Regions from separate parts of the Pseudomonas sp. 18-147 genome, predicted to be linked through region 2. Evidence: predicted binding sites of a transcription regulator. Region 2 holds the regulator's gene; the other holds the start of a gene.
The links. Region 2 encodes FliA, which starts transcription of late flagellar genes. Its sites were predicted from a motif close to CTAAAGTTTNNNNNNNNNNNGCCGNTAA; they were not measured.

Region 1 (14,870 bases), 1.2 Mb from region 2:
CAGAGACTGAAGCTGTTCTTCGGCGTATTTGGCATCTCGTTGCCGTTGTTGGAAGCCGCCGATGCGTTCACATTGCCGTTACGCCCAGCCTTACCGGCATCGACCAACTCGCTGTCCAGGTAGCTGTAGCCCGCGAACACCTTCCACTTCTCGGTCAGCTTGCCGCTGGCGCTCAACTCCACGCCGTCGACGCGGGATTGTCCGGCGTTGTCGTAGGTCTGGTTGGCGACCAGGATGCGGGTATTGTCCTTGTCGGTGCGGAAGATCGCGGCACTCAGCTCCAGCCGCTCGTTGAAGAAAGCCCACTTGGTACCAAGCTCGTAGTTCGTGGTTTCTTCCGGCTCAAGGTTGTTGCTGATGGCGAACCCGTCGACAGCATTCGAGGTATCCCCATTATCGAGCATGCTACCCGGCGGCGTAGCCGAAGTGGCGTAGGACGCATAGATGCTGCCGTTGGGTACAGGCTTCCACACCAAGCCTGCCTGCCAGTTCCAGAAGCTCGACTTGTCGCTGAGTTTGGTAGCGGGTCTTACACCGTGGTTCTTCGCCGTAGTTTCGAAACTATCGAAGCGCGCGCCAATATTGACCTGCCACTGCTCGTTCAGGTCGATGGTGTCGAACGCATATATTGCCTTGGTGGTGCCGACCGTATTCAGCGGCGCATATTTCCGGGTAATACTGCCATTCCATGGATCGTGCGGATTGGGATTTTCCAGACTAGTGCAGTTATAGCCGCTAGGCGCCCCGATCAGCGATGGATTGCACTTGTTGCTGCCCAGGCCGGTATTGGTATCGACGGTATACCCATCGCGCTTGCTGTCTTCTCGGCTGAACTCCAGGCCGGTGCTGAAGCTGTTCTTGAAGCCACCCAGGTAGAACTCTCCAAACAGGTCAGTCTGGTTGACTGCTGTGGTGGTGGTACTTACCCGATTGTTCTGGCGGCGCCAGACCGAGCCATTGTTGATGTTGCCCTGGCTGTCATCCGGTTGTGTCCACAGATAGTCCTGATGACTGTTGCCGTAACGCGAGGTATTGCGAATAGTGAGGCTGTCAGTCAGATCATGCTCAACGGTGATGGTACTGGTATCGATGCGGCTCTTCTGGAAATCGCGCCCCGTCAGCCCATAGAAATTGCCTCGATCGACATTCACCGGTTTGTCCGGATTGTGCTTGCTGCGATCGCTACTCTTGGCATAGGGAATGCCCGAATCCGGGGTATCGTCACTTTCCAGGTGATAATGGCTGACGGTCACTCGGGTCGGCGAGCCAAGACCGAAGGTGAGCGACGGCGCTACGCCCCAGCGACTGACATCGACTTCATCGCGGCCCGCGACATTGGCATCGTGCTTGAGAAGATTCAGCCGGAATGCCGCATTGCCATCGAGGAATTCCTGGTTGAGGTCCAGGGTGTAGCGGCGAGTCTGGTCAGAACCATAGGTGAAGCCTCCATCGATGAAGTTCCCAGCCTTGGCCTGCTTGCTGACGAGATTGAGGCTGCCGCCGGCCGAGCCCCGTCCTCCGAATGCCGAGTTAGGGCCCTTGCTGACCTCGATCTGCTCAAGGTTGAAGATCTCGCGGGTCTGTGCACCAGTATCGCGTACACCATCGACGTAAGTATCGCTTTGCGCATCGAAGCCGCGAATGAATGGCCGGTCACCGGTGGGATTGCCGCCCTCGCCCGCGCCAAAGGTAATACCTGGAACGGTACGCAGTGCATCCTGGAGAGACACGGCGGCGGTATCCTTGATCACCTGCTTTGGTACTACCGTGACGGAGCGCGGCGTATCCAAGAGCGGCGCGGTGTACTTCTTCGACGCCGAGCGGTCGACGTTGTAGGTGGTTTCGTCCTGCTGCTCGCCGACGATGGTGGCCGCATCCAGCGACAGTACGCGGTCCTTGTCGGTCTTTTTCTGCCCGGCCTCGTCGGCGTGGGCTGCCTGCGGTGCGGCGATGGCGGTGATGGCCACACCGATGGCCGAAGCCAGCAGACGTTGCGAAGAAACGGCGGTATCCGTGGACTGACGCGACATTCGAAACCCCTCCCCGGGAGCTGTGAAGGTCGCGGAATTTATTGCAGATCAGAATTGTTATCAATTATTACGGATTCGCATTCGACAGGAATTTACATTCTTTACAATTTTCTCATTACATTTTTTCCCATCTCGCTCGTCTGAAACATTTGGCGGTTTTACATGGCCAATGCAAATCAATATCATTGGCAATCATTTCGCCTTCATGGACAGCGCCATGTTGCTGCATATTCCCGCCATCTTCACCGCCGAGGAAGCCTCCCGGATCCGCGCAGCCCTGGAGCAGGCGGAATGGGCCGACGGCAAGGCGACCGCCGGCTACCAATCGGCCAAGGCCAAGCACAACCTGCAACTGCCGCAGGACCACCCGCTGGCCCGGGAGATCGGCGAAGCCATGCTGCAGCGCCTGTGGAACCATCCCCTGTTCATGTCCGCCGCCCTGCCGCTCAAGGTCTTCCCGCCGCTATTCAACTGCTATACCGGCGGGGGCTCGTTCGACTTCCACATCGACAACGCCGTGCGCGACGTCCATGGCGGCCGCGAGCGGGTCCGTACCGACCTGTCCTCGACCCTCTTCTTCAGCGACCCGGAGGACTATGACGGCGGCGAACTGGTGATCCAGGACACCTACGGCCTGCAACAGGTGAAGCTGCCCGCCGGCGATCTGGTGCTCTACCCCGGCACCAGCCTGCACAAGGTCAATCCGGTCACCCGCGGCGCGCGCTACGCCTCGTTCTTCTGGACCCAGAGCCTGGTCCGCGAAGACAGCCAGCGCACCCTGCTATTCGAAATGGACCAGTCGATCCAGCGACTCACCCGCGACGTCCCCGACCATCCCTCGCTGATCCGCCTCACCGGTACCTACCACAATCTCCTGCGGCGCTGGTCGGAACTCTGAACATGCGCCACCTGCTGCTTCGTCACGACGCGCTGGACGCCGAAGGTTTCGCCGCACAACTGGCCGGTACCCCGGGCGAGGTTGCCCAGGCCATCCTTGGCGCTGCGCGCGAGGGCCTGACGGAAGCCCAGGCCCTGCTCGGACAGATCCTTCTGGACGGCCAAGGCATCCAGCGCGACCCGACCCTGGCGCGGACCTGGTTCACGATCGCCGCCGAACGCGGCCACGCAATGGCGCGCAATATGCTCGCTCGCTGTCTTGAACATGGCTGGGGCGGCCCGGCGGATCCAGCCGCGGCAGCCGTCCACTATCGGATCGCCGCCCAGGCCGGCCTTGACTGGGCCCGCTACAACCTGGCCAATCTCCACGCCACCGGCCGCGGCGTGTCCCAGGACCAGCCGCGCGCCTATGCGCTGTATCGGCAAGCGGCCGAGCAGGGCCACGCGAAATCGATGAACCTGGTGGGGCGCTACCACGAAGAAGGCCTGGTGGTCGCTCGCGACCTGGCGCAAGCTGCGCACTGGTATCGACGTTCCGCCGAGGGCGGCGATTTTCGCGGCCAGTTCAGCCACGCCGCGATGCTCAGCGCCTCGGGCCGCCATGCCGAAGCCGAAACCTGGCTCCGGCGTGCCCTCGAAGGCGGCAACCTGAACTTCCTGCGCAGTGCCCGCCATGGCCTGGAGCAGTCGGCCCACCCGCCGTTCCGCAGCCTGGCGCTGGCCTACTACCGACGCGCGGCGCAGTTGGGCGACGACACCGATCGAGAGGCTCTGGAACAGGCGCTCGAACGTCACGGGTACGCACGACTGCCCGTCTGACGAACAACGCCCAACCCTTTGTTCACACCCACATAACACTTTTTTGACAAGCCTTTCCCTACCCTCGCCGCTTCATCGAGGCGAGCGACGATCGCGCCTCCGGTCCATCGTACGAGGCTATCGTGTCCCCCACTCCACCAAGCGTTACGCGCAATCGCATCGACTGGGCCGGCCTGGGCTGGCTGTTCCTGTTCTTCTGGTTCTTCTCCGGCATCACCCAACTGCTCCTGCTGACCTCCGGCAACAGCGGTTTCTCCGGTTTCCGCAACGCCATGGTGCTGAGCACCATCTGGCTTGCGCCGGTGTTGCTGTTCCCGCGCTGGACCAAGCCGCTGGCCGCCGTCATCGGGCTGGTGCTGTGGGCCGCCTCGCTGGTCGGCCTGAGCTATTTCGGCATCTATCACCAGGAATTCTCGCAAAGCGTGATCTTCGTGATGTTCGAGTCGAACACCGCCGAGGCCAGCGAATATTTCAGCCAGTACTTCAACCCCTGGATGACTCTCGGCCTGGTGCTCTACAGCCTGGTCGCCATCCTCCTCTGGCGCCGCCTGCGCCCAGTCTACCTGCCGCGCTTCAGCGCCCTGCCGGTGGCGGTGCTGCTGATCGTCGCGACCATCGGTTATCCATTCTACAAGCAACTGGTCAGCCAGGGCCGGCCCTTCGACGAAGCCCTGGACAAGGTCCAGGCGCGCATGGAACCGGCGGTGCCCTGGCAATTGCTGATCGGCTACCAGCAATACCGCCAGCAACTGGGCAGCATGCAGGCGCTGTTGCAAAAGAACGCGGCCCTACCGCCGCTGAAGAACCTCGTCGATGCCAATGGCGATACGCCGCGCACGCTGGTCCTGGTGATCGGCGAATCCACGTCGCGCAAGCACATGAGCCTCTACGGCTATCCACGCGAAACGACCCCGCAGTTGGACGCACTGAAGGCCGCGAACCGGAACCTCACGGTATTCAACAACGTGGTGGCGTCGCGGCCATACACCATCGAGGTGCTGCAGCAGGTGTTGACGTTCGCTGACCAGGAGCATCCCGACCGCTTCCTCACCGATCCGTCGCTGATGAACCTGATGAAGCAGGCTGGCTACAAGACCTTCTGGATCACCAACCAGCAGACCATGACCAAGCGCAACACCATGCTGACGACCTTCGCCCAGCAGACCGATGCGCAGTTCTACCTGAACAACCAGCGCAGCCAGAACGCCAGCCAGCTGGACGGCGCGGTGCTGGCGCCCTTCGCCAAGGTGCTGGACGACCCGGCGCCGAAGAAATTCATCGTGGTCCATCTGCTCGGCACCCACATGAACTACAAGTACCGCTATCCCGCCGACTACGCTCGCTTCGTCGACCGCCAGGGCGCCCCGGCGGCCCTCAGCGATGACCAGGTGGAGGTCTACAACAGCTACGACAACGCCGTGCTGTACAACGACTACGTGGTCTCCAGCCTGATCAAGGGCTTCGCCAACAGCGATCCGAACGGTTTCCTGGTCTACCTCTCGGACCATGGCGAGGAAGTCTTCGACGAAGCCCCGCACGACCGTCTCGGCCGCAACGAAGGCGACCCGACCCGCGGCATGTACACCGTGCCCTTCCTGGTCTGGACTTCGCCCAGCTGGCAGCAGACCCATCCGCGCGACCTGCAGGCCCTGGTCGACCGACGCTACAGCAGCGAAGACCTGATCCATACCTGGTCCGACCTCGCCGGCCTCAACTATGACCTCTTCGATCCGACCAAGAGCCTGGTGAGCAACGACTTCCAGCATGAAGTCCGCTGGATCGGCAACCCCTATGCCCACAATGGCTTGCGCGACTTCGACAAGCTGCCGCTGGACAAGGCCGACGCCGGGCAGCAGGTAGCCCAGGCCGGACGACCCGCGCCAACGACGCCGCGCGCACCGTCCCGTCAGCCGGACGAAGGCTGACCGCCACCAAGGAATGCGCCCCGCCGAACGGGGCGTTTTTCCATCCGTAGCGCCCTCAGGGCAAGACCAGGTTGCCCTGCTCGTCGAACGGCCAGAACGGGTTGTAGGCAATTTCCCAAAGGTGTCCATCCGGGTCGGCGACATATCCGGAGTAGCCACCCCAGAACACTTCCTGCGGCATCTTGGTCGCCTGCCCGCCGGCCGCCGTAGCTGCGGAGAACAGACGGTCCACCTCATCCCGCGAGGCGCAGTTGCAGGCCAGGGTGATAGCCGCGAAGCCGGTCGGACGATCTTCCACCTGCGCATCCTCGGCGAGGGCGCTGCGTCCGTAGAGGCCGAGGACCAGGTTGCGGCCCTTGAGAAATACCACCTGCTCGTTGCCGTCCGAAGAGGGCTGCCAGCCCAGCGCCTGGTAGTAGAGAGAGGAGCGGGCCAGATCGGCGACCCCGAGGGTCACCAGGGAAACACCATTGCCTGTCATGTCGGCGTCCTTGTCATGGGTTGTCGAACAAGGCTGACACGAGCGCCGCGAGGCTTCCAGAGCGACATGAAAAAGCCCCGCCGAGGCGGGGCTCTTCGTAGCAGAGGCGACTGCGCTAGAGGTAGAACGCCTTCAGCGGCGGGAAGCCGTTGAACTCCACCGCACTGTAGCTGGTGGTGTAGGCGCCGGTAGACAGCCAGTAAAGGCGGTCGCCGCTCGCCAGGTTCAGCGGCAGGCCATACTTGTAGTGCTCGTACATGATGTCGGCGCTGTCGCAGGTCGGGCCGGCGATCACCACCTCTTCCATCTCGCCCTGCTTCTCGGTCCAGATCGGGAACTTGATCGACTCGTCCATGGTTTCGATCAGTCCGGAGAACTTGCCGACGTCGGCATAGACCCAGCGCTCCACGGCGGTCCGCGACTTGCGGGCGACCAGCACCACTTCGCTGACCAGGATGCCGGCATTGGCGATCAGCGAACGGCCCGGCTCGAGGATGATTTCCGGCAGGTCGTCGCCGAAGTCCTCCTTGAGGAAGCGGATGATCTCCTCCGCATAGGTTTCCAGGTCGTTGGTCTTGGTGATGTAGTTGGCCGGGAAGCCGCCGCCCATGTTGATCATCTTCAGGACGATACCGTCTTCTTCCTTCAGGCGCTCGAAGATCACCTTGACCTTGGCGATCGCCGCGTCCCACACCGAGATGTCGCGCTGCTGCGAACCGACGTGGAAGGAAATGCCGTAGGGCTCCAGGCCCAGCTGGCGGGCCAGGATCAGCAGGTCCATGGCCATGTCGGTCTGGCAGCCGAACTTGCGCGACAACGGCCAGTCTGCGGTAGTCGAGCCCTCGGTGAGAATACGCACGTAGACCTTGGCGCCGGGAGCGGCCTTGGCGATGTTGCGCAGGTCGGCTTCGGAGTCGGTGGCGAACAGGCGCACGCCCTTCTCGTAGAAGTAGCGGATGTCCTTGGATTTCTTGATGGTGTTGCCGTAGCTGATGCGCTCCGGACCGACGCCGGTCTTCATCACCTTGTCCAGTTCGTAGATCGAGGCGATATCGAAGTTCGAACCCTTGTCGCGCAGCAGCTCGGTGATTTCGGTAGCGGGATTGGCCTTCACCGCGTAGTAGATCCTGGCGAAGGGGAAGCAGTCGGTCAGTTGGTCGTAGGCATCGGCGATGGTCTGCTTGTCGATGACCACGAAGGGGGTTTCCTGCTTGTCGGCGAAGGCCTTCATGCGCTGGAAGGTTTCAGGGGCGAAATAATCCTCGACCTTGATGGACATGGTTGGGACTCCCAATGGCAAAACACATGGATTCGTAGGGGTGAAGCTGAACGTCTAATCCGTTTCCCCACTTTGGTTCGCCTACTTCCCAAGGCATGTCGCCGAGTATCACCTGCCTGCCGGCAGCCACCGCCTGTTCATCCTGGTAGGTCGCGCGCGTGTCCCGCGCGACGACCTGGCCGCTTGAGCAGCGGACGTCGCCTTGCCACAAGGCGATCTCTCGTCGTCAGTACTTGAGCCGGATGGATCGTTTCCAGCATGGACGTTCGGGCGCGAACTTTAGGACCAAGGGGACGCGAGATCAATAAAAAAATGCCGCGATTTCGCCTCCGCCTGTCGCACCGCCGGATTGACCTGCTCAGCCTTTACCCCATGTGCATGACAGTGGGATGTCCCCGTCCGCCCAGCGTTCAATCGGATGGATGAAAAACGTCCCGCGCAGCCCTTGCGCCTACACCCGGAACGCGCCGATCAGGCGTTTCAGCTGAGTCACCTGGGCGCCCAGTTCGCGGCTGGCCCGTTCGGTCTGGCTGGCGCCTTCCGCGGTGCGCTCGCCGGCCTGGTTGATCTCGACGATGTTCTGGTCGATATCGTGGGCCACGGCGGTCTGTTGCTCGGCGGCGGCGGCGATCTGCTGGTTCTGGTCGACGATCATGCCCACCGCGCCGAGGATATTCTCCAGTGCCTGCTGCACCTGCGCCGACTCGTTGACCGTGCCATCGGCGGTATGGTGGCTGCTGCCCATCGCCTTCACCGCCGCATCGACGCCGCCCTGCAGGCGCAGGATCATCTGTTCGATCTCGGCAGTGGATTGCTGGGTGCGCTTGGCCAGCGTGCGCACCTCGTCGGCCACCACCGCGAAACCGCGCCCCTGCTCCCCGGCACGAGCGGCCTCGATCGCCGCATTGAGCGCCAGCAGGTTGGTCTGTTCGGCGATGCCCTTGATCACATCCAGCACCTGGCTGATCGAGGCGCTGTCACTGGCCAGGCGATTGATCGCCGCCACCGACTGGTCGATCTCGCCGGCCAGGCGCTGGATGCTACCCACCTGCGACTCGACCAGGCTGCGCCCGCTGAGGGTTTCCTGGTTCACGCTGTTCGCGCTGCTCACCGCCATCGCCGCGCTGCGCGCCACTTCCTGGGCGGTAGCGGCCATCTGGTTCATCGCCGTGGCCACCTGCTCGATCTGGCTGCGTTGCCCGGCTACCGCCTGGTTGCTTTCGGCCGACACCGACTCGACGCGCAGGGTCTGCCGCTCGACCTCGCCGACGGTCTGGCTGACCCGCTCGATCAGGTCGTGGATCTTCGCCACCGATTCGTTGAACGATTGTCCCAGCTCGCCCAGCTCGTCACGGCTGCGGGCCTGGAAGCTGACCGTCATGTCGCCGCCGGCGACGCGCTCCATCATTCGCCCGAGATCCTTCAGGGTGGCGCGGGTGGAAACGTAGAAACCGCCGTAGAGGTATAGGATCGCGGCGAAAACCACGGCCAGCGCGGCGACTAGCAACAGCATCTGCGTGCGCACCTGTTGCAGGCGCTTTTGCAACTGGGTATCGAGATAGCCGAGAACGGCGTCGTCGAGCTGGTAGGTCTTGTCCATCGCCGCGCTGACCTGATCGTAGAACTGCGTCCACGGGGTATCCAGCGTCTCGGCCACGATCACCCGGTCCTCGAACAACTGCCCCAGGCTCTTCAGGGTCTCGCGACTGGCCTGGGCGGCCTCCTCGAGCAGCTGTGGGCTGCCGGCCAGGGACTCCTGCAGCTTCAGGCCATACTCGCCGTGCAGTTTCTCGAACTCCAGCAGCAGCTCGTCGAGCCGCGCGCTGGAGGACGAATTGAGGAAACCCTGGCCCAGGGAGTAGGCGCCGATGGCGCGCCCCTTGCTGATGGCCGCCGTCACCTCCGGCGTTATCGAGCCGACCAGCTCGCTGAGCTGGCGCACCTGGCGCTGGCTGTCCTGGCTGAGCCCGGCCTGGGCGATGAGCAACTTGATGAATACCTGTGCGCTACCGAGCAGCTTCTCCGCCCGTGCGCCCTTGCCCTGCAGGGACCCTTCGGCCTCCACGGCCTGCAAGCCGTTGAGCAACCGGTCGCGCTGGGCCTCGAATTCGGCTACCGCCGCACCATCCTCGCTGAGCGGCGCCAGCGCCTCGAGCCGCCCGCGCAGCCCCTTCTGGACGTCCGCGATGCGCGCTTCCAGATCGCCGGCCTTGCCGGACTGGCCGATGACCGCATTGATCTGCAACAGATCGTTGAGGGACTCCAGGCTACGCCGGATCTGAAGTCCGCTACCCAGCAGCGTCAAGCTCTGCAGTTCGATCCGGGTGTCGCTGAACTGGCGATAGGCATCGCGCACCAGATAGAAGCTGGTGATCAGCAGCGGCAGGAAGAACAGCACGCTGATCAGGCCGAACTTCATGCCGAAGCTGAGCCGGTTCATCAGCGCGATGGCGGGATAGAGTACGGTCTTCACCCAGACGTCTCCTGATTGTTCTTATCGTTCTGAGAGATGCCGCCGCGTGGCGACATTGACGCACGGAGTCCGCTCGGTAATGGCCTTTCGAAATCATGCGGACACGTTCACCTGTGTACCCGATATCGGCCTGGTGTTCTGTAACTTAAGGTTAACGGGGAATCGCAGGCGGATTCCCCGTCGCTGCGCTCAGAGGAACAGCGCGCAGAAGGCGAACACGGCGTACCAGAGCACGGCCGCGCGCACCAGCAATTGCCAGAGCGCATCCAGGCTGGCGACGCCGGCGGCACCCAGTTCGACCGCTTCGACATCGCTGGCGACCCGTCCGGCCTTGCCCAGCAGCGCGGCCGCCGAGATGTCCCAGGCCAGCAGCCAGTGCAGCAGCACGCGGATAACCGCGAGGAAGTTGCCGACCAGGGCGAAGCTCAGTACCAGCGCACGCACCGGCAACCAGTCGAGGATATGCCGGACGCGCGCCGCCTGTTCGCGCAACGCCGGCTGGCGGGCGTGCTCCAGCGCCAGTGCCAGCAGGCGATAGGCCAGGGCCGCCACCGGGCCGAGCAAGGCATACCAGAAGATCACTGCGAAGAAGCTCTGGTAGCCCTGCCAGAGCAGATGGCCGTGCACCCGGCCGATCAGTTCGCTCTCGCTGCCGCCCAGGATCCCCAGATCGCGTTCGGCGACATGGAAGGCAGCCTGGGCCTCCTCGCGCCGCCAGGCGTCGCGGAACGGCCCGAGGTCGGCCATGACGTCGCCGCGGCCGAGACTGTAGACCACCACCAGAAGATGCAGCGGAAGGCTCAGCCAGCCATAGGCCAACGGCTGCAGCAATGTCAGCAACAGGGCCAGCGGCAGCAACGGCAGGACTACCGCGAGCAGCAGCCCCAGCCAGGAGCGGCGGGACACCGAGGGCAGGTCCTCGACCAGGCTCAGCCAGGCGAGCCAGGCGCCATCGCGCTGGATACGCCGGCGCCAGCCGGAGAACTTCTCCAGCGCAAGGGCCAGCAGCAACACCAGGAACGTCATGTTTCCTCCTTGGAATCGGTCAATCCGGCGCGGTAGCGCGACCAGTCGAAAGCCTCGCCGGGATCGGTCTTGCGCTCCGGGGCGATATCGCAGTGGCCCTGGATGCGTTCCGGGGTGATCCCCGGGAAGGCCGCGCGCAACAGCCGCGTCAGCCCGGCCAGGGCAGTGTACTGCGCGTCCGTGTACGGTTCCGTGTCGGTCCCCTCCAGTTCGATGCCAAGGGAGAAGTCGTTGCACGCCTCGCGACCGTCGAAGCAGGAAACCCCGGCATGCCAGGCGCGGTCGTGACAGGAGACGAACTGGGTGATGGCGCCGTCGCGTTCGATGAGGAAATGCGCGGAAACCGTCAGGTGGCGGATCTCCTCGAAATAGGGATGTTCGTTCGGGTCCAGGCGATTCTGGAAGAACGCCTGGACCTTACCGGTGCCGAACTGTCCCGGCGGCAGGCTGATATTGTGGATAACCAGCAGCGACACCGCGTCCCCTTGCGGACGCAGGTTGAAATTCGGTGAAGGGCAGTGGCGGACGCCACGGACCCAGCCGGTAACGGAATCGAAATGCATACGGGCTCCTGAACGAGCCCCCACTCTAATCCAGCGGCGCCGGAATGACGATCAGGCGGGCTCTGGATCGGCCGCTTCGACATGCGTCGAGGAAAGGTATTACCCGCAAGAAAGAAAAGACCCGGCATCCGCCGGGTCCTCGAGAAGCGGCTAGGCGCCCTTGAGGCGCCGCAGGTTGCCGATCACCGACTCCAGGGCCCGGTCGAACAGCAAGGCATCGTCCAGCAGGCGTACCGCCTGCCGGCGAAACTCCACCGCCAGGCCCATGCGGGTCTTTTCCAGGACCTTCATCCCGGTGCGATTGACGAAGATGTAGCGACCGGTGGGCCGGATCACTGCCGCCAGCTTGCAGCGCAGCTTGTGCTCGGCGTCCTCCTGGATCTCCACCCAACTGCCGACACGCAGCGCATCGACCCGCAGCAGTGCCTCGTCGTTGTCCGGCAGGCGCACTTCGCTCTCAACAGGCGCCGGGGCGGCGTCCGGCGAGGTCAGGACGATTTCTTCGACCACCCGCAGCATGACCGGCGCCCGGGGCTTTTCCGCGGCCGTGCCCGGGCTCGCTTCGTCGAGCAGGGGGCTGTCCGCGACCGCCGCCTCGCCGCGCTTGTCGCGCTGCAGACCCTGGACATGCAGGGTTTCCAGCTGGCTGAAGAATTCTCCGGTGGAAAACGGATCGAAGGCTGCGCTGGCCAATCCCTCACGCAGCGCCTTGAGCAGGCCAGGCACACGCTCCAGCAACTGTTGGCGGGACAGCGGATCGTCATGCGGGCCGACGCTCCAGATCAGCTCGTCCATGGTATCCAGGGCCTCCCGCCACTCGGCCGAAGCCTTGCCATGCTTGAGGCAGATCAGCAGCATCACCTTGCTCCAGGCATCCCGCAGCAGGCGCACCACCACCTCCGGCAGGACCTTGCCGAGCAGTCGCTGGTTCAGCACCTGCTCCACGTCCTGCCGAGCCAGTTCGGCCTTGGCGCGGCCTTCCTCGGCGTCGCGGGTGCGCTGCTCGAGGAGCTCGCTGCGGCGGCGCTCGTCGCCGGTGAAGGCAATGAAGTCCTCCAGCAACTCGGCGAAGATCGCCGGGTCGTCGACGAAGTCGTTCAACAGCCGCATCACGACCTGTTCGATCTTCTGGTACAGGCTGTCGCGCCGGGCATCATTGTGTTCGGCCCAGCCCAGCGACGCGGATGCGATCTCGTTGAGCAGGCGACGCGCCGGATGGCTACCGCGGCTGAAGAAGGTCTTGTCGAGCAGGGCCACCTTGAGCATCGGGATCTGCATCCGACCGATCAGGGCCTTCAGCGAATCAGGCAGGGTGCGGTCATCGAGAATGAATTCGAACAGCATCGACACCAGGTTGATGACGTCATCGTCCACCTGGCCGACCACCCGAGAACGGCCGCTCTTGTGGCTGACCCGCTGGAGCAGTTGGTCGACCCCGTCGCGGACGTCGAACTCCGCGGCGCCGGGGCCCGGCAGGTGCTGCTGCAGGTGGGAAAGCAGGCGCATCAGGTCGTTGCTGGAAATCGGCGCGGCATTCTCAGGCGTTTCGCGACGGTAGAAGGAAGGATTGTCGCGGACCTGCGCCAGCAGTTCCTGCAGCGCGCCGAAGACTTCCTGCTGGCCGCCGTCGAGTAGCGCAGCCTGTGCCTGCAGGGTCCCGGCATCGCGTACCGCTTCGGGACGGACAGCGGGCTGACGCCGCGGCAGTGCGGATTTGAGTTCCGGCAGCACGCCCGCAGCAACCAGGATCTGGTTGGCCTCGGCGTACAACTGGTCGCAATGGGCCAGGACGTACTTCTCGAACAGCTTGAGAATGATCAGCTTGACCTTGATCTCGACGCCGAGCCCCTGGCAGGCATCGAGGAAAGCCGCGGTCAGCGGACGCGGAGCGAGGGGATTGCTCTTCTCGTCGACCTTCCGGCCGACCAGGGTGTTCAGGCGGGTGCTCAGGTGGGCCAGCGCGGTGGCATCGCGGCTCATCACCCGCGCCACCATCGCGTCCACCGCGACGGACTCCTCCAGTTCCTCGTTCTGTACCAGGCTGAGGCTGTCGAAGGACACGGTATCCAGGGTCGGCACGGATTTGCCGGACTGTACCTGGTTGAGCGCCGAGAACTCCTCGAAGACCTTCTGCAGGTAGACCCGCTCGATACTCTTGCGCTTGAGGCGCAGGTCGCGCATGGCTTCGAAGAAAGCGTTCTGTTCGAGGTTGCTGGTGGCTCGGTCGGCCATTTCGAAGAGGGTGTCGTCGGCGTTGTCGAACAACGCCTGCAACGCCTGTTTCAGCTGCAACGCCGCCTTGTCGCGCACCTGCACGAGGATGACCGGCAGGCGCCCCGCTCCGGCGTTCGGCGACGGCTCGGAAGCGACCCTGGTCAGGTGCACCACATTGGCATCGTTCTGCATCGGGACTCTCCTGCCACCCTCGCGGCCGCGCATGGAATGGCAAAAATCGGGCACAGAGGATCGATTGGCGTCGTCCGTAACGTCAATTTCCAGGCGTCAAAAACAAGTATCTACATTCATTATAGAGATACTTTCAAATCTAGATAGAGGGTTTTCCTATAGACATGACTCTCTTCACACAAGCGAAGGCCGATGAATGGCGGCCGTACCGACCGGCGCCCAGGCAGGCACAGACGCCGTCCGCTGCGCTCCGTATAATCGCCCGATCTCGTACAGGAGCCCGCCATGCCTAACCTCACCCTTGCCGACCTCCAAGGCGAAATCCAGGCCAACGTCCGCACCGCCCTGGCGGAAGACGTCGGCGGCGGCGACCTTACCGCTCAGTTGATCGATCCACAGCGCGAGGCCGAGGCCCGGGTGATTACCCGCGAGCACGCGACGATCGCGGGCCGCGCCTGGGTCGACGAGGTCTTCCGCCAGGTCGATCCCCGAGTGCTGGTGACCTGGCAGGTGGAGGACGGCCAGCGAGTCGAGCCGAACCAGATGCTGTTCCAGCTAAAAGGTCCGGCCCGCGCCCTGCTCACCGGCGAGCGCAGCGCGCTGAACTTCCTCCAGCTGCTTTCCGGTACCGCCACCCGCAGCCAGCACTACGCCGACCTGGTCGCCGGCACCGCGGTGAAGCTCCTCGACACGCGCAAGACCCTGCCCGGCCTGCGCCTGGCGCAGAAGTACGCGGTCACCTGCGGCGGTTGCCACAACCATCGCATCGGCCTCTACGATGCCTTCCTGATCAAGGAAAACCACATCGCCGCCTGCGGCGGTATCGATCGGGCAATCGCCGAAGCCCGGCGCATAGCACCCGGCAAGCCGGTGGAAGTGGAAGTGGAGAACCTCGATGAACTGCGCCAGGCGCTGGAGGCCGGCGCCGATATCGTCATGCTCGACGAACTCAGCCTGGACGACATGCGCAC
Region 2 (14,870 bases):
CCGCTGCCGAGCTGCGCCGGGTTGGCCAGGTTGCCCATCACATGGATCAAGCCCATTACCGCGCCGATGATGCCGATGGTCGGCGCATAGCCGCCCATGCTCTCGAACACCTTGGCGGCCTGCAGGTCGCGACTTTCCTGGGTGAACAGGTCGACCTCGAGGATGCTGCGGATGACTTCCGGCTCGGCGCCGTCCACCAGCAGTTGCAGGCCCTTGCGCGCATAGGGATCGGGCTCCGCATCGGCGATGCTCTCCAGGCCGAGCAGGCCTTCCTTGCGCGCGGTCATGCTCCAGGAGACGATCCGGTCGATTCCCCCGGAAAGATCCTCGCGCGGCGGGAAGAACACCCAGCCGAGCATGCCCAGGCCGCGCTTGAGCACGTTCACCGGAGTCTGCAACAGCGCCGCGGCCAGGGTGCCGCCGATCACGATCAGCGCCGCCGGACCGTTGAGCAGGGCTCCGGCGTGGCCGCCCTCGAGAAAGTTGCCGCCGACGATGGCGACGAACGCCAGGATGATCCCGACCAGGCTGAGCACATCCATCAGCGCGTCCCCTCGGCTTGGCGAAGGCGCGCGCAGGTCGTCACGTGGGTGGCCATCGAAGGCAGTCTCCTCATTCCTGCACGCACGCTTACTGGCACGCCTCGACCAGGTGCCGGCCGATGTCGTCGAGCCCGTACACCGCGTCCGCCAGGTTGGCCTTGACCACGGCCATCGGCATCCCGTAGATCACGCAACTGGCCTCGTCCTGCGCCCACACCTGGCTGCCGCCCTGCTTGAGCAGGCGCGCACCCTCGCGTCCGTCGGCGCCCATGCCGGTGAGGACCACCGCCAGGACCTTGTCGTTGTAGGCCTTGGCCGCCGAGCCGAAGGTCACGTCGACGCAGGGCTTGTAGTTCAGGCGTTCGTCGCCGGGGAGGATGCGCACCGTGCCGCGGCCGTCGACCATCATCTGCTTGCCGCCCGGCGCCAGCAGCGCCAGGCCGGGACGCAGGATGTCGCCGTCCTCTGCTTCCTTGACGCTGATCCGGCACAGCTTGTCGAGGCGCTCGGCGAAGGCCTTGGTGAAGGCCGCCGGCATGTGCTGGATCAGTACCAGCGGCGCCGGGAAGTTGGCCGGCAACTGGGTCAGCACCCGCTGCAAGGCAACCGGTCCACCGGTGGAGGTACCGATCGCGACCAGCCGGTAGGCCTTGCGCTTCGGCGCCGCCGAGGTCGACGCCGGGGCCGGCGACGCGCCGGCACCAACACGCGCGCTCGCGCCGACGCTGGAGGACGACGCCGGCGCATGGCTGGACGAGGTGGCCGAAGGCAGCGGCGGCAGGCTGATCGAGCGACGATTGCTACGGGCGATGGTCAGGACCTTCTCGCAGAGCAACTGGCGGACCTTGTCCGGGTTGCGCGAGATGTCCTCGAAATTCTTCGGCAGGTAGTCGACCGCTCCAGCGTCCAGTGCATCCAGGGTCACCCGCGCGCCCTCGTGGGTCAGCGAGGAGAACATCAGGACCGGGGTCGGGCAACGCTGCATGATGTTGCGTACCGCGGTGATGCCGTCCATCAGCGGCATCTCGTAATCCATGGTGATCACATCGGGTCTCAGGGCCAGCGCCTGCTCGATGGCCTCGCGGCCATTGGTGGCGGTGCCGACCACCTGGATCTGTCCATCGGCGGAGAGAATCTCCGAGACACGGCGGCGGAAGAACCCCGAATCGTCCACCACCAGGACTTTGACTGCCATAGCTACTCCTCAGAGGGCGACGCTCCTGCGCCGCCGGAAACCCATACGCGGCGTCAGATGCGCCGTGCGTAACGCTTGAGCATGCTCGGCACATCGAGGATCAGGGCGATGCGCCCGTCCCCGGTGATGGTGGCGCCCGCCATGCCGGGGGTGCCCTGCAACATCTTGCCGAGTGGCTTGATCACCACTTCTTCTTGTCCCACCAACTGGTCGACGACGAAACCGATGCGCTGGGTGCCGACCGACAGGATCACCACGTGCCCCTCGCCCTGCTCCTCGTGGGCCGCGCTCGGCACCAGCCAGCGCTTGAGGTAGAACAGCGGCAAAGCCTTGTCGCGGACGATCACCACTTCCTGGCCATCCACGACATTGGTGCGCGACAGGTCAAGATGGAAGATTTCGTTGACGTTGACCAGCGGGAAGGCGAACGCCTGGCTGCCCAGCATCACCATAAGGGTAGGCATGATCGCCAGGGTCAGCGGCACCTTGATGACGATCTTCGAGCCGGACCCCTTCTGCGAGAACACGTTGACCGTGCCGTTGAGCTGGGAAATCTTGGTCTTCACCACGTCCATGCCGACGCCGCGGCCGGACACGTCGGAAATCTCGGTCTTGGTCGAGAAACCCGGGGCGAAGATCAGGTTGTAGCACTCCAGGTCGGTCAGGCGGTCCGCCGCGTCGCGCTCCAGCAGGCCTTTCTCCACCGCCTTGTTGCGCAGCACCTCGGCGTCCATGCCCTTGCCGTCGTCGGTGATCATCAGGAGGATGTGGTCGCCCTCCTGCTCCGCCGACAGCACCACCTGGCCGACCCGCGGCTTGCCGGCGGCCTCGCGCTCCTCCGGACTCTCGATGCCGTGGTCGACGGCGTTGCGCACCAGGTGCACCAGCGGATCGGCGAGGGCCTCGACCAGGTTCTTGTCGAGGTCGGTCTCTTCGCCCACCAGCTCCAGGTTGATCTCTTTCTTCATGTTCCGCGCCAGGTCGCGAACCAGGCGCGGGAAGCGGTCGAAGACCTTCTTGATCGGCTGCATGCGGGTCTTCATCACCGACATCTGCAGGTCGCCGGTGACCACGTCGAGGTTGGCCACGGCCTTGGCCATGGCCTCGTCGCCACTGTTCAGGCCCAGGCGCACCAGGCGGTTACGCACCAGCACCAGCTCGCCGACCATGTTCATGATCTCGTCGAGACGCGCCGTATCCACCCGCACGGTGGTCTCCGCCTCGCTTGCCGCGGGCCTGTCGGGCGCCGCCGGACGCGCGGCGGCGGCCTTGGCCGGAGCGACCGGTTTCGCCGCGGGACTCTTCGCCGCGATGTTCTTGGCTACCGCCGCGGCGGCCGCCACGGCCTCGGAGGCGCCGTTGAACTTGCCCTTGCCGTGCAGTTCGTCGAGCAGCGACTCGAACTCGTCGTCGCTGATCTCATCGCCGCCCGCGGCGGCCGGCGCCTTGCCCTGCTCCGCCGGCGCAGCCGCTGGAGCCGCGGCAGCCGGTGCGGCGGGTGTGCCGGCGGCTTCCGGGACATCGCCGAACTTGCCCTTGCCGTGCAGTTCGTCGAGCAGCGCCTCGAACTCGTCGTCGCTGATATCGTCACCAGCGGCAGCCGCGGCCGGCTCGACCGCCTCGGCGGGGACTTGCGCAGGCTCGGCCGAGACCGCCGGCGGGACGAACTTGCCCTTGCCGTGCAACTGGTCGAGCAACGCCTCGAACTCGGCGTCGCTGATCTCGTCGCCAGCGGGAGCCGCGGGCGCTTCTGCAACGGCGGAAGCCGGCGCTTCGTCGCCCTGGAGAGCATCCAGCAACTGCTCGAACTCGTCGTCGGTGATATCGCTGGAGACACTCTGCGCGGGCGCTTCCGGCGGCGCCGCAGGCTCGGCTGGCGGAACGGCCGCCGGCGGCGCTTGCACAGGTTCCGCAGGCGCGGCGCCCTCAGGCTCGGCCAGGCGGGCAAGGGCCGCCAGCAGCTCGGGCGTCGCCGGGGTCGGTTCGGACTGCTCGCGCACCTGGTCGAACATCGCGTTGACCGTATCCAGCGCCTGCAGCACCACATCCATCAGTTCGGAGCTGACGCGCCGCTCGCCCTTGCGCAGGATATCGAAGACGTTTTCCGCAATGTGGCAGCATTCCACCAGCGCGTTCAGCTGGAGGAAGCCGGCACCGCCCTTGACCGTATGGAACCCACGGAAAATGGCATTGAGCAGGTCCATGTCGTCCGGCCGGCTCTCCAGCTCGACCAGTTGCTCGGACAATTGCTCGAGAATCTCGCCGGCCTCAACCAGGAAGTCCTGGAGGATTTCTTCATCGGCGTCGAAGCTCATTCGGCTGCTCCCAGAGACGTGTTACTCGAAAGGATCGGCAGGACCGCTGTCCTGCCGGAAATACCGGCCCGGCTTTCCGGACCGACTTCAGCCCGCCCGCCGGGATCACCGGCATGACGAAGGCTGTGCCAGCAGCCCGCGGATGCCAGCGTTCAATGCTTACTTAACGGCAGCGATGCCGCAGTCTTGAGCCGGGCGGGTCAGAAACCCAGGCTGGACAGCAGATCGTCCACGTCATCCTGCCCGGACACCACATCCTCTCGTTTTTCCGCGGCGACCTGCGGCCCCTCGCCCTTGGCCGAACGCTCCAGCGCGGCCTGGTGGCGCATGCTCACGTGGTCGTGCTCGATTCCGGCGTAACGGTCCACCTGGCCGGCCATCCAGACCAGCTTCACGAGGTTGCTCTCGACCTCGGTGACCAGCTTGGTGACACGCTTGATCACCTGGCCGGTCAGGTCCTGGTAATCCTGCGCCAGCAGGATGTCATTGAGCTGCGAGGACAACTGGCCGGCGTTCTCGCCGCTGCGCACGAGGAACTGTTCGATGCGCTTGGCCAGCTCGCGGAAGCCGTCAGCGTCGATTTCCCGGCGCATGAAGCGTTGCCACTCCTGGTGCAGCTCCCGCGAATCGTCGCCCAGTTGGTTGACCAGCGGGGCGCTCTGCTCCACCAGGTCCATGGTCCGGTTGGCGGCCTTCTCGGTCATTTCCACCACGTAGGAAAGACGATCGGTGGCATCGGCGATCTGCGACATTTCCTGCGCGTGGGGGGAATGCGGGTCGATCTGGAAATCGACGATGGCGTTGTGCAGTTCGCGGGTCAGCTTGCCCACTTCCTGGTAGAGGCCACGGTCCCTGGCCTGGCTGAGCTCCTGGATCAATTGCACCGCCTGCTGGAAGTGCCCCCGTTCGAGACAGTCCACCAGTTCGCGCGCGTGTTTTTTCAGGGTCGATTCGAATTCGTCGCCCGTGGAATCGTTACCAAGCACCATGACACCCTCTTGGCCGGCTTCAGCCGTTGACCCGCTCGAAAATCTTCTCGATCTTTTCCTTCAGGACCTGAGCGGTGAAGGGTTTGACCACATAGCCGTTGACCCCGGCCTGGGCCGCTTCGATGATCTGGTCGCGCTTGGCCTCGGCGGTGACCATCAGCACCGGCAGGTGCTTGAGGCGCTCGTCGGCGCGAACCGCGCGCAGCAGATCGATGCCGGTCATGCCCGGCATGTTCCAGTCGGTGACGAGAAAGTCGAAATTGCCGCTGTGCAGCATCGGCAGCGCCGTGGTGCCGTCGTCGGCCTCGGCGGTATTGGTGAAGCCCAAGTCCCGCAAGAGGTTCTTGATGATGCGTCTCATCGTGGAAAAGTCGTCCACGATGAGAATTTTCATGTTCTTGTCCAAGTAAACCTCCGTACAGACCAGAGCGCGCCCCAGGGGACGCGCCACACATTCTTTTGCGTTAACGGTTACAAGCTGCGGTCGAGGCCGGTTCAGGCCGACCGCCAATCGGCCAGGCGCGCGCGCAAACGCGCGGCGCACTGGCTGTGCAACTGGCTGACCCGCGATTCGCTGACGCCCAGTACCTCGCCGATCTCCTTGAGGTTGAGTTCCTCGTCGTAATACAACGCCAGCACCAGGCGCTCGCGCTCCGGCAACTTGGCGATGGCATCCGCCAGGGCCGCCTGGAAACGTTCGTCGAGCAGGCCGTGGATCGGTTCGTTGTGACTGAGGCTGGTGTCTTCCGGCAATCCATGTTCGCCGTCCTGCAACAGGTCGTCGAAGCTGTACAGGCGGCTGCCCTGCGTGTCGCTGAGGATGCCGTAGTAATCTTCGAGGCTCAATTGGAGTTCGGCAGCAACTTCGTGATCTTTAGCGTCGCGTCCGGTTCTCGCCTCGATCGCGCGGATCGCGTCGGTCACCATGCGCGTGTTGCGGTGCACCGAACGCGGCGCCCAGTCGCCCTTGCGGACCTCGTCGAGCATGGCCCCGCGGATACGGATGCCGGCATAGGTCTCGAAGCTGGCGCCCTTGCCGGCGTCGTATTTCTTCGCGGCCTCGAGCAGGCCGATCATGCCGGCCTGCATCAGGTCCTCCACCTGCACGCTGGCCGGCAGGCGGCCGAGCAGGTGATAGGCGATGCGCTTGACCAGTGGTGCGTAACGCTGGATCAGTTGCTCCTGGGAGTTCTGCGCTTGCGCCTTGCTATACATACGCACTCCAGAGGCCGCTGTCATACGGCCGAACCTGTCGCGGGGTGTTGGACCAGTCGTTCGACGAAGAACTCCAGGTGCCCGCGCGGGTTGGCCGGCAGCGGCCAGCTATCGACCTTCTGCGCGACCGCCTTGAAGGCCAGGGACGCCTTCGAGCGGGGGAATGCCTCGTATACGGCTCGCTGTTTCTGCACGGCCTTGCGTACCGACTCGTCGTAAGGGATGACACCTACATACTGTAGTGCGACGTCGAGGAAACGGTCAGTGACCTTGGTCAGTTTGGCGAACAGGTTGCGTCCTTCCTGCGGGCTGTGGGCCATGTTGGCCAGGACCCGGAAGCGGGTCATGCCGTGGTCGCGGTTGAGCAGTTTGATCAGGGCGTAGGCATCGGTGATCGAGGTCGGCTCGTCGCAGACGACCAGCAGCACCTCCTGCGCGGCGCGGACGAAACTGACCACCGAATCGCCGATTCCGGCGGCAGTGTCGACGACCAGGACATCGAGGTTGTCGCTGATATCGCTGAACGCCTGGATCAGCCCCGCATGCTGCATGGGCGAGAGGTGCACCATGCTCTGCGTGCCGGAGGCCGCGGGAACGATGCGCACGCCACCGGGACCGAGGAGGAGGACATCGCGCAGTTCGCAGCGTCCCTCGATCACGTCGGCCAGGGTGCGCTTGGGCGTGAGTCCCAGCAGGACGTCGACGTTGGCCAGGCCGAGGTCGGCATCCAGCAGCATGACGCGACGGCCGAGATCGGCCAGAGCCAGTGCCAGGTTCACCGACACATTGGTCTTGCCGACGCCGCCCTTGCCGCCAGTTACTGCGATCACCTGTACGGGATGCATGCTACCCATCTGCTTCATACCTTGTGTTGTCGTCTTCCCGGAACGCCCCTTCCAGCGCTCTCCGGTTTTGGCGGGAACGATGCGCCATCGCTCCCGGCCCGGCGGAAGCCACCTTCGCTTCCGTCACCCGCGCCACGCGCGGTTCTTCCCACGTCCTCAGCCGGCACGCCGCGCCGGTTGCTGGTAGAGCCCGGCGAACATCTCGGCCATGGCGTCCTCGCTGGGCTCTTCCGGTGCCTGCAGGCTCACCGCCCGGCTGACCAGTTGGTGACTGCGCGCCACCTGCAGGTCGTCCGGAATCCGCGGCCCATCCGCCAGATAGGCTACCGGGAGACGCTGGGCGATAGCCAGCGCCATCGATTCACCGAGGCTGCCCGCCTCGTCCAGCTTAGTCAGGATGCAACCCGCCAGCCCGCAGTGCCGATAGGTCTGGTAGGCCGACTTGAGCACCTGGCTCTGGCTGGTGGTGGCCATCACCAGGTAATTCTTCACGTTCAGGCTCGGCGACGCCAGTGCCTCGAGCTGCATGCGCAATGCCGGGTCGCTGGCCGGCAGGCCGGCGGTATCGATCAGCACCATGCGCTTGCGCGCCAGCGGCGCCAGGGCCTGGATCAGCGACTGGCCGGGATCGACCAGGGTCACCGGTACGTTGAGGATCCGACCGAGGGTCTTGATCTGCTCCTGGGCGCCGATCCGGTAGCTGTCCATGCTCACCAGCGCCAGGCTCTGGGCGCCGTACTTGAGGACGTAGCGCGCGGCCATCTTCGCCAGGGTGGTGGTCTTGCCGGCACCTGCCGGGCCGACCAGGGCCAGTACGCCGCCCGCGTCGAGCGGGTCCTGCTCGGGGGTCTGCACGGCACGCGACAGGTGCGCCAACAGCATGCGCCAGGCCTGGCGCGTATCGCCCACCGCGGCGACCCGCTCCAGCAACGGCTTGCTCAGCTCCGCCGGCAAGCCCATGCGCTGCAGGCGCCGCCAGAGATTGGCCTGCTGCGGACGCTGGTGCTGCAACTGGCCCCAGGCGATGGAACCCAGTTGTACCTCGATCAGCTCGCGCAGGCCGTTCAGTTCGAAACGCATTGCCTCGAGGGTCTGGCCGCCCGCCTGGGGCTTGGCCTGCGCCGCCGTCATGGACTCGGCCAGGGACGGACGCGCCGGCTTCTCCTCGGCGAACAATTGACGGTCCTTGCGCTGGGTTTCCGCCGGACGCGCCGTCAACTCGGCGCGCGCCTCTGCGATCCGCGCCTGGGTCTTGCGCAGCTCCACTTCCAGCGCCGGGTTGGGCTTGCTCGGCGCCGGCGGGGCCTGGTAATCCAGCGCCGCGGTCAGCTCGATGCCGCCGGCGACCCGGCGGTTGCCGAGAATCGCGGCGTCCGGACCCAGTTCGTCGCGGACCAGTTTCATGGCCTGGCGCATATCGGCGGCGAAGAAGCGTTTGACTTGCATTGCCCGAACCCCTCAGTTCAGTAGTCTTGCCGGCAACCTCAGGTTGCCCGGTGTGCCGGCCCTGGAGCCGGCGCAGCCCTCGTTCAGTTCTGTCCCACCGTCGCGACGATGGTGACTTGCTTGTTGTCCGGGATTTCCTGGTAGGCCAGCACATGCATGCTGGGCACCGCCATCCGCGCGAAGCGCGACATCATCGAGCGGATCGGTCCGGCAACCAGCAGGATCGCCGGCTTACCGAGCATCTCCTGGCGTTGTGCGCTCTCGATCAGCGAGCGTTGCAGCTTCTCGGCCATCCCCGGCTCCAGCAACATGCCGTCCTCGGAGCCTTGTCCGGCCTTCTGCATGCTGTTCAGCAAAATCTGTTCCAACCTCGGCTCGAGCGTGATCACAGGCAGCTCCGGCTCAAGCCCGACAATGCTTTGCACGATTGCGCGGGACAACGCGACGCGAACCGCGGCGACCATCGCGCCGGGATCTTGACTCCGTGGAGCGACGTTGGCGATGGCCTCGGCGATGGTACGGATGTCGCGCACCGGCACCTGCTCCTGGAGCAGCGCCTGCAGGACCTTGAGCAGGGTGGACAGGGAAATCAGCCCCGGCACCAGCTCTTCCGCCAGCTTCGGCGAGCTGCGCGCGAGCAATTGCAGGAGCTGTTGCACTTCTTCATGGCCCAGCAGCTCGTGGGCGTGCTTGTGCAGCACCTGGTTCAGGTGAGTGGCGACCACGGTGCTCGCATCCACCACGGTGTAGCCCAGCGACTGCGCCTGGTCGCGCTGGCCGGGCTCGATCCATACCGCCTCCAGGCCGAAGGCCGGGTCCTTGCCGGCGATGCCGTTGAGGCTGCCGAATACCTGGCCGGGGTTGATCGCCAGCTCGCGATCGGGATAGATCTCCGCTTCGGCCACGCTGACCCCCATCAGGGTCAGACGGTAGGCGTTGGGCAGCAGGTCGAGGTTGTCGCGGATGTGCACCGAGGGCATCAGGAAGCCCAGCTCCTGGGACAGCTTCTTGCGTACGCCCTTGATCCGCGCCAGCAGTTGCCCGCCCTGGTTGCGGTCGACCAGCGGGATCAACCGGTAGCCGACTTCCAGGCCGACCATGTCCACCGGGGTGACGTCGTCCCAACCCAGTTCCTTGACCTCCTGGGCGCGCTGCGCCGGCAGCAGCTCCTGCTGGCGCTGCACCTCCTGCTCGGCGACCTGCTTGGCCTTGTTCTGCCGGTGCCAGATCCAGTAGGCGGCAGCACCGGCCAGGGCGCCGAGGCCGATGAAGGAAACGTGCGGCATGCCCGGCACGGCGCCCATGGCGATCAGGATCGCCGCGGAGATCGCCAGCGCCTTGGGCGAGGCGAACATCTGCCGGTTGACCTGCTGGCCCATGTCCTCGGAACTGGAGACCCGCGTCACCATGATCGCCGCCGCGGTCGACAGCAGCAGCGACGGCAGTTGTGCCACCAGGCCGTCACCGATGGTCAGCAGGGCGTAGACCTTGCCGGCATCGCCGAAGGACATCGAATGCTGGATCATGCCGATGGCGACGCCGCCGATCAGGTTGATGAAGAGAATCAGCAGGCCGGCGATGGCGTCGCCGCGGACGAACTTGCTGGCACCGTCCATCGAACCGTAGAAGTCGGCCTCCTGGGCCACCTCGCTGCGGCGCTTCTTGGCTTCCTCCTGCTCGATCAGGCCGGCGTTGAGGTCGGCGTCGATGGCCATCTGCTTGCCGGGCATGGCATCCAGGGTGAAGCGCGCGCTGACTTCGGAAATCCGCCCGGCGCCCTTGGTCACCACCACGAAGTTGATGATCATGAGGATCGCGAACACCACCACCCCGACCACGTAGTTGCCGCCGATCACCACTTCGCCGAAGGCCTGGATCACCTTGCCTGCGGCGCCATGGCCGTCGTGGCCGTGGAGCAGCACCACGCGGGTCGAGGCAACGTTCAGCGCCAGGCGCAACAGGGTCGCCACCAGCAGGATGGTCGGGAACACGGCGAAGTCCAGCGGCCGCAGGGCGTACACGCAGACCAGCAGGACGACGATGGACAGGGCGATGTTGAAGGTGAACAGCACGTCCAGCAGGAATGGCGGGATCGGCAGGGTCATCATCGCCAGCATGGCCAGCAGCAGGACCGGCACGCCGAGGCTGCCGCGCCCCAGTCCCGCCAGGTTGCTGCGCACATTGCTGATCAGTTGCGTGCGATCCACTCTCGACTCCCCTGCCCTGCGTATGGCGCCCGTGGGTGGGCGCCGAACAAACTTTTGACGCCGGAATGCGCGTCGGGCGGGTCATTGCAGGAACCGTTCCAACTTTTCAATTCATTGATTGAAAAGGGTTTTCGCCAATCACCAACTACCGGAGGCGCCACCGCCGCCACTCGAGCCTCCGCCGCCGGAGAACGAGTCCGAAGACGAACTGGACGAACTCGACGACGAGGAACCCGATGAGCTAGCGTAATCGCCGCCGCGTCGACGCCCTCCCCCCGAGCCGCCGGCGCTGAAATTGCAACCGATGAGCAGCGGCAGGCAAGCGGCGGGCAGGATGATCAGCGCCTCGATGCTGTTCAGCGGGTCGTCCACCAGCAACAGCAGGCACTCCAGGGCCAGGGTCAGCAGCAGGCCGAGCAGGCCCGGCAGGTAGGCCCAGCGCCGTCCTCTGCGCAGCCCCTGCCAGGCACCGGCCAGCATCAGCAGGGTCAGTCCCAGCGAAAGCGGCACGGCCAATCCGTAATGGAGCACCGGCAGGCCATAACGGCGGTAGGCCCAGAACAGCCCCAGCGCATAGAGCACAAGAATGGCGAAGAACCAGCGGGCACCGCGCGAATACTTGAGCAACGCGCCGAAGCCGACGCCCAGGACCGCCACCATCTCCGCCAGCGCCACCATCGCCCCTGCCGGCCAGTGCCGCCCCAGTGCCAGCGCCGCAGCGAGCGCCACTACCGCCCCCAGGGTCCAGTACCAGGCGCGCGGACGTACCAGCAGCGCCACCCCGCCGAGAGCGCCGAGCAGGAATGCGATAGCCAGGGTCTGCCGTACCGCGCCGGGCTCCAGCGGGTCGCGCGGCGGCGGCGGCAACGCCTCGCCGTCGATCAGTCGTACCAGGCGCTGCGCCGCCGCTTCCAGGCCGCCGGCGTAGTCTTGCTGACGGAACGCAGGGGTCATGTATTCGCGGATGATCCGCCCGGCATCGATGTCGGTGATCGTTCCTTCCAGGCCATAACCGACTTCGATGCGCATGCGCCGGTCGTCCTTCGCCACCAGCACCAGGACGCCGTCATCGATCCCCTTGCGCCCCAGCTTCCACGCCTCGAAGACCCGCGTCGCATAGGCCTCGATGCTGTCCGGATAGGTGCTGGGCACCATCAGGATCGCTACCTGGGCACCCTTCCGGGCCTCCAGCGCGGCCAGCGAAGCTTCCAGGCGGGCACGCCCGGCGGCGTCGAGGGTCGCGGTAAGGTCGGTCACCCGCCGCGCCAGCGCTGGAACCTCCGCGGACTCGTAGCCCGCATCGCGCGCTGCCTCGGCCTCCTCCTCGACATCGGACGCTGCCACCGCGACGGTGACCGGCACCGTCGCGGTGGCAACGGAGGGAATCGCGGCGGCGCAGAGCAGCATGCCGAACAGGCGAAGCATGGCGAGATAACGCGTGATTGCAGACATCCTTGTCTCCGAATGAAATGAACGGGAACCCATTACCAACTGCCCGAGGCACCGCCTCCGCCGCTGGAACCACCGCCCCCGGAAAAGCCGCCGGACGACGAGGAGGAAGAGGAGGAGGAACCGCCGCCGGAGCTTCCCGACGAGCCTCCACCACCCCCACTCAGGCGTACCTGGCCGAACACCAGCAGCCCGAGCATGAGCTGGAACGGTAGCAGGGCCAGCCAGACCAGCGGTGCGTCCAGGCCACCGGACAGCAATCCGAGCAGCAGGTAGGCCGCCAGCAACGCCCATAGTCGGCGGTGGAAACTTTTCCGCCGCTCGCGCCACAGCGAGCGCATCAGGCGGTAGTTCGACCAGCAGAGAACCGCCAGCATCAGCACCCCGGCCGGCCACAGCAGGCCGTAGATGAAGGACACCGCGCTGAACCAATGCGCCGCCAGCCCGAGCAGGGCTACATAGACCAGTACGCCGATCACTAGGTAGAAGGCCGGGCGCACCGTCCACAGCGCGCCGAAGGTCGCGCCGCCGACCAGCATGCACAGCGGAGCGACCAGCAGCACGCTCATCCATTCGCCGGAAGCGCCGGCCAGCGTGCCCAACAGCCAGCAGAGCAGCGCCCCGCCGAGCAGCCAGGGCCAGCGCAGCGCCCGGGCACTCAACAGCACTCCGGCCAACGATCCGTAGATGAAGGCGACCAGCAGCGCCCAGGCTTCCGCCGGCAATTGCCCCAGCGAGACTTTCGGCGCACCCGACGACGCGGCCGCCGGCAGCGTTTCGCCGTCGACCAGGCGGATCAGCTCGTCCACCGCGGCCTCGATCCCGCCGGCGTAGTCACCCTCGCGAAATGCCGGAGCCATCCGCTCGCGAATGATCCGTCCGGCGACCACATCGGGCACCGCACCCTCCAGGCCGTAGCCGACCTCGATGCGCATGCGCCGGTCATCCTTGGCCACCACCAGCAGCAGACCGTCGTCGACCGCCTTGCGGCCGAGCTTCCAGGCCTGGAACAACTTGTCGGAGAAGGCTTCGATATCGAGGGTACCGGTAGTCGGCAGCATCACCACCGCGATCTGCGCACCGCGTCGCCGCTCCAGCGCCTCGAGCTTCTCCACCAGGCGTTGGCGCGTCGCCTCGTCCAGCGTGTGGGTGGCATCCACCACCCGCTCCGACAGGGGCAAGGCGACCCATTCCGCCGGCGCTTCGGCGTGCGCAGGCATCCAGGGCAGCAGCCAGGCCAGGGCGAGCAACAGGAGGACAGGCGGGAAAATACGATCAGACAAGGTTCGATCCATGAACGGCAAAGCTCTCATCCCGAGCGGGTATCGGCCAAGGCTGCCACAGCGCGGCGCGTAGCTCCAGCCAGGTCACTCGTCGCGACGCAGGTCCGGCGGGATCGGCAGGTCCTTCAACGGGCTCGGCCGCTTGCCCTTGCCGGCCTGGTACTGCTTGAGCTGGTAGACATAGGCCAGCACCTGGGCCACGGCGAGATAGAGCCCGGCGGGAATCTCCTGGTCCAGCTCGGTGGAGTAGTACACCGCTCGCGCCAGCGCCGGCGACTCCATGACCATCACCTTGTGCTCCTGGGCCACCTCGCGGATCTTCAGGGCCAGGAAATCGTTGCCTTTGGCCAGCAGCAGCGGCGCCCCGCCGCCCGCCGGGTCGTACTTCAGGGCTACGGCGAAGTGGGTCGGGTTGGTGATCACCACGTCGGCCTCCGGCACCGCCGCCATCATCCGTCTCTGCGCCATCTCGCGCTGCATCTGGCGGATCTTCGACTTGACCTCGGGCTTGCCCTCGGAGTCCTTGTATTCGTCGCGGACTTCCTGCTTGGTCATCAGCAGCTTCTGGCGGTTGTCCCAGATCTGGTAGGGCACGTCCACCGCGGCGATCAGCAGCAGGCTGCAGGCCATCCAGAAGGCGCTCCAGCCGACCACCCGCACGCTGTGCAGGATCGCCTGCTCGAGCGGCTGGTGCGCCAGCGCCAGGAGGGCGTCGCGGTCGGCGGAGAGCACCAGCAGGGCCACCGCCAGCACCACCAGGAACTTGATCAGCGCCTTGCTCAGTTCGAGCAGCGACTTGGCGGAAAACATCCGCTTCAGCCCCGACAGCGGGTTGAGCCGGCTGAACTTGGGTTGCAGGGCGTCCATCGAGAACAGCCAGCCGCCGAGGGCGATCGGCCCGACGATCGCCGCCACCAGCAGCATCAGCAGGATCGGCCAGAGCCCCTGGGCAGCCAGGTAGGCCGAAGCGCCGAGCAATTGCAGCATGCTCTCGGTATTCATCGCGGTTTCCCGGGACAGCTCGAAATTGCTGCGCATCAGGCGCAACAGGGCGCCCGCCAGGTCGGCGCCGTAGATCAGCAGGCCGCCGGCGCCGGCCATGAGGATGGCCAGGGTGTTCAGCTCCCGCGAACGCGGCAACTGCCCTTTCTCGCGCGCCTCGCGGCGGCGTTTCTCCGTGGGTTCCTCTGTCTTGTCCTGCCCGCTTTCGCTCTCGGCCATGGCTATTTCGCCCGCACCAGTTCACGGAGGAATTGCAGGGCCTCGCCGGCCAGCACCTGGTACTGGCTGAGCAGGTCGGCGGTGCCGATCCAGAGGATCACCAGGCCCAGCACCAGGGTCAACGGAAAGCCGATGGAGAAGATGTTCAGTTGCGGCGCCGCGC

Region 1: ACM0M4_RS25360 (methyl-accepting chemotaxis protein) is a predicted target of FliA. The motif match lies at 10,027-10,054, and genes of this name have one in related genera.

Annotation. Positions count from the first base shown of each region.
Region 1 covers NZ_CP182296.1:5,337,095-5,351,964, forward strand. The annotation lists gene piuD (TonB-dependent siderophore receptor PiuD) at 1-2,030, opposite strand, end outside; gene ACM0M4_RS25335 (Fe2+-dependent dioxygenase) at 2,248-2,928, shown strand; gene ACM0M4_RS25340 (tetratricopeptide repeat protein) at 2,931-3,746, shown strand; gene ACM0M4_RS25345 (phosphoethanolamine transferase CptA) at 3,869-5,671, shown strand; gene ACM0M4_RS25350 (VOC family protein) at 5,727-6,152, opposite strand; gene ACM0M4_RS25355 (type III PLP-dependent enzyme) at 6,268-7,431, opposite strand; gene ACM0M4_RS25360 (methyl-accepting chemotaxis protein) at 7,883-9,904, opposite strand; gene ampE (regulatory signaling modulator protein AmpE) at 10,094-10,930, opposite strand; gene ampD (1,6-anhydro-N-acetylmuramyl-L-alanine amidase AmpD) at 10,927-11,493, opposite strand; gene ACM0M4_RS25375 (DUF1631 domain-containing protein) at 11,644-13,899, opposite strand; gene nadC (carboxylating nicotinate-nucleotide diphosphorylase) at 14,185-14,870, shown strand, end outside.
Region 2 covers NZ_CP182296.1:4,153,768-4,168,637, forward strand. The annotation lists gene ACM0M4_RS19665 (flagellar motor protein) at 1-542, opposite strand, end outside; gene ACM0M4_RS19670 (protein-glutamate methylesterase/protein-glutamine glutaminase) at 631-1,737, opposite strand; gene ACM0M4_RS19675 (chemotaxis protein CheA) at 1,791-4,052, opposite strand; gene ACM0M4_RS19680 (protein phosphatase CheZ) at 4,253-5,041, opposite strand; gene ACM0M4_RS19685 (chemotaxis response regulator CheY) at 5,061-5,435, opposite strand; gene fliA (RNA polymerase sigma factor FliA) at 5,537-6,280, opposite strand; gene fleN (flagellar synthesis regulator FleN) at 6,277-7,119, opposite strand; gene flhF (flagellar biosynthesis protein FlhF) at 7,258-8,547, opposite strand; gene flhA (flagellar biosynthesis protein FlhA) at 8,631-10,754, opposite strand; gene ACM0M4_RS19710 (TPM domain-containing protein) at 10,893-12,206, opposite strand; gene ACM0M4_RS19715 (TPM domain-containing protein) at 12,239-13,498, opposite strand; gene flhB (flagellar biosynthesis protein FlhB) at 13,571-14,707, opposite strand; gene fliR (flagellar biosynthetic protein FliR) at 14,710-14,870, opposite strand, start outside.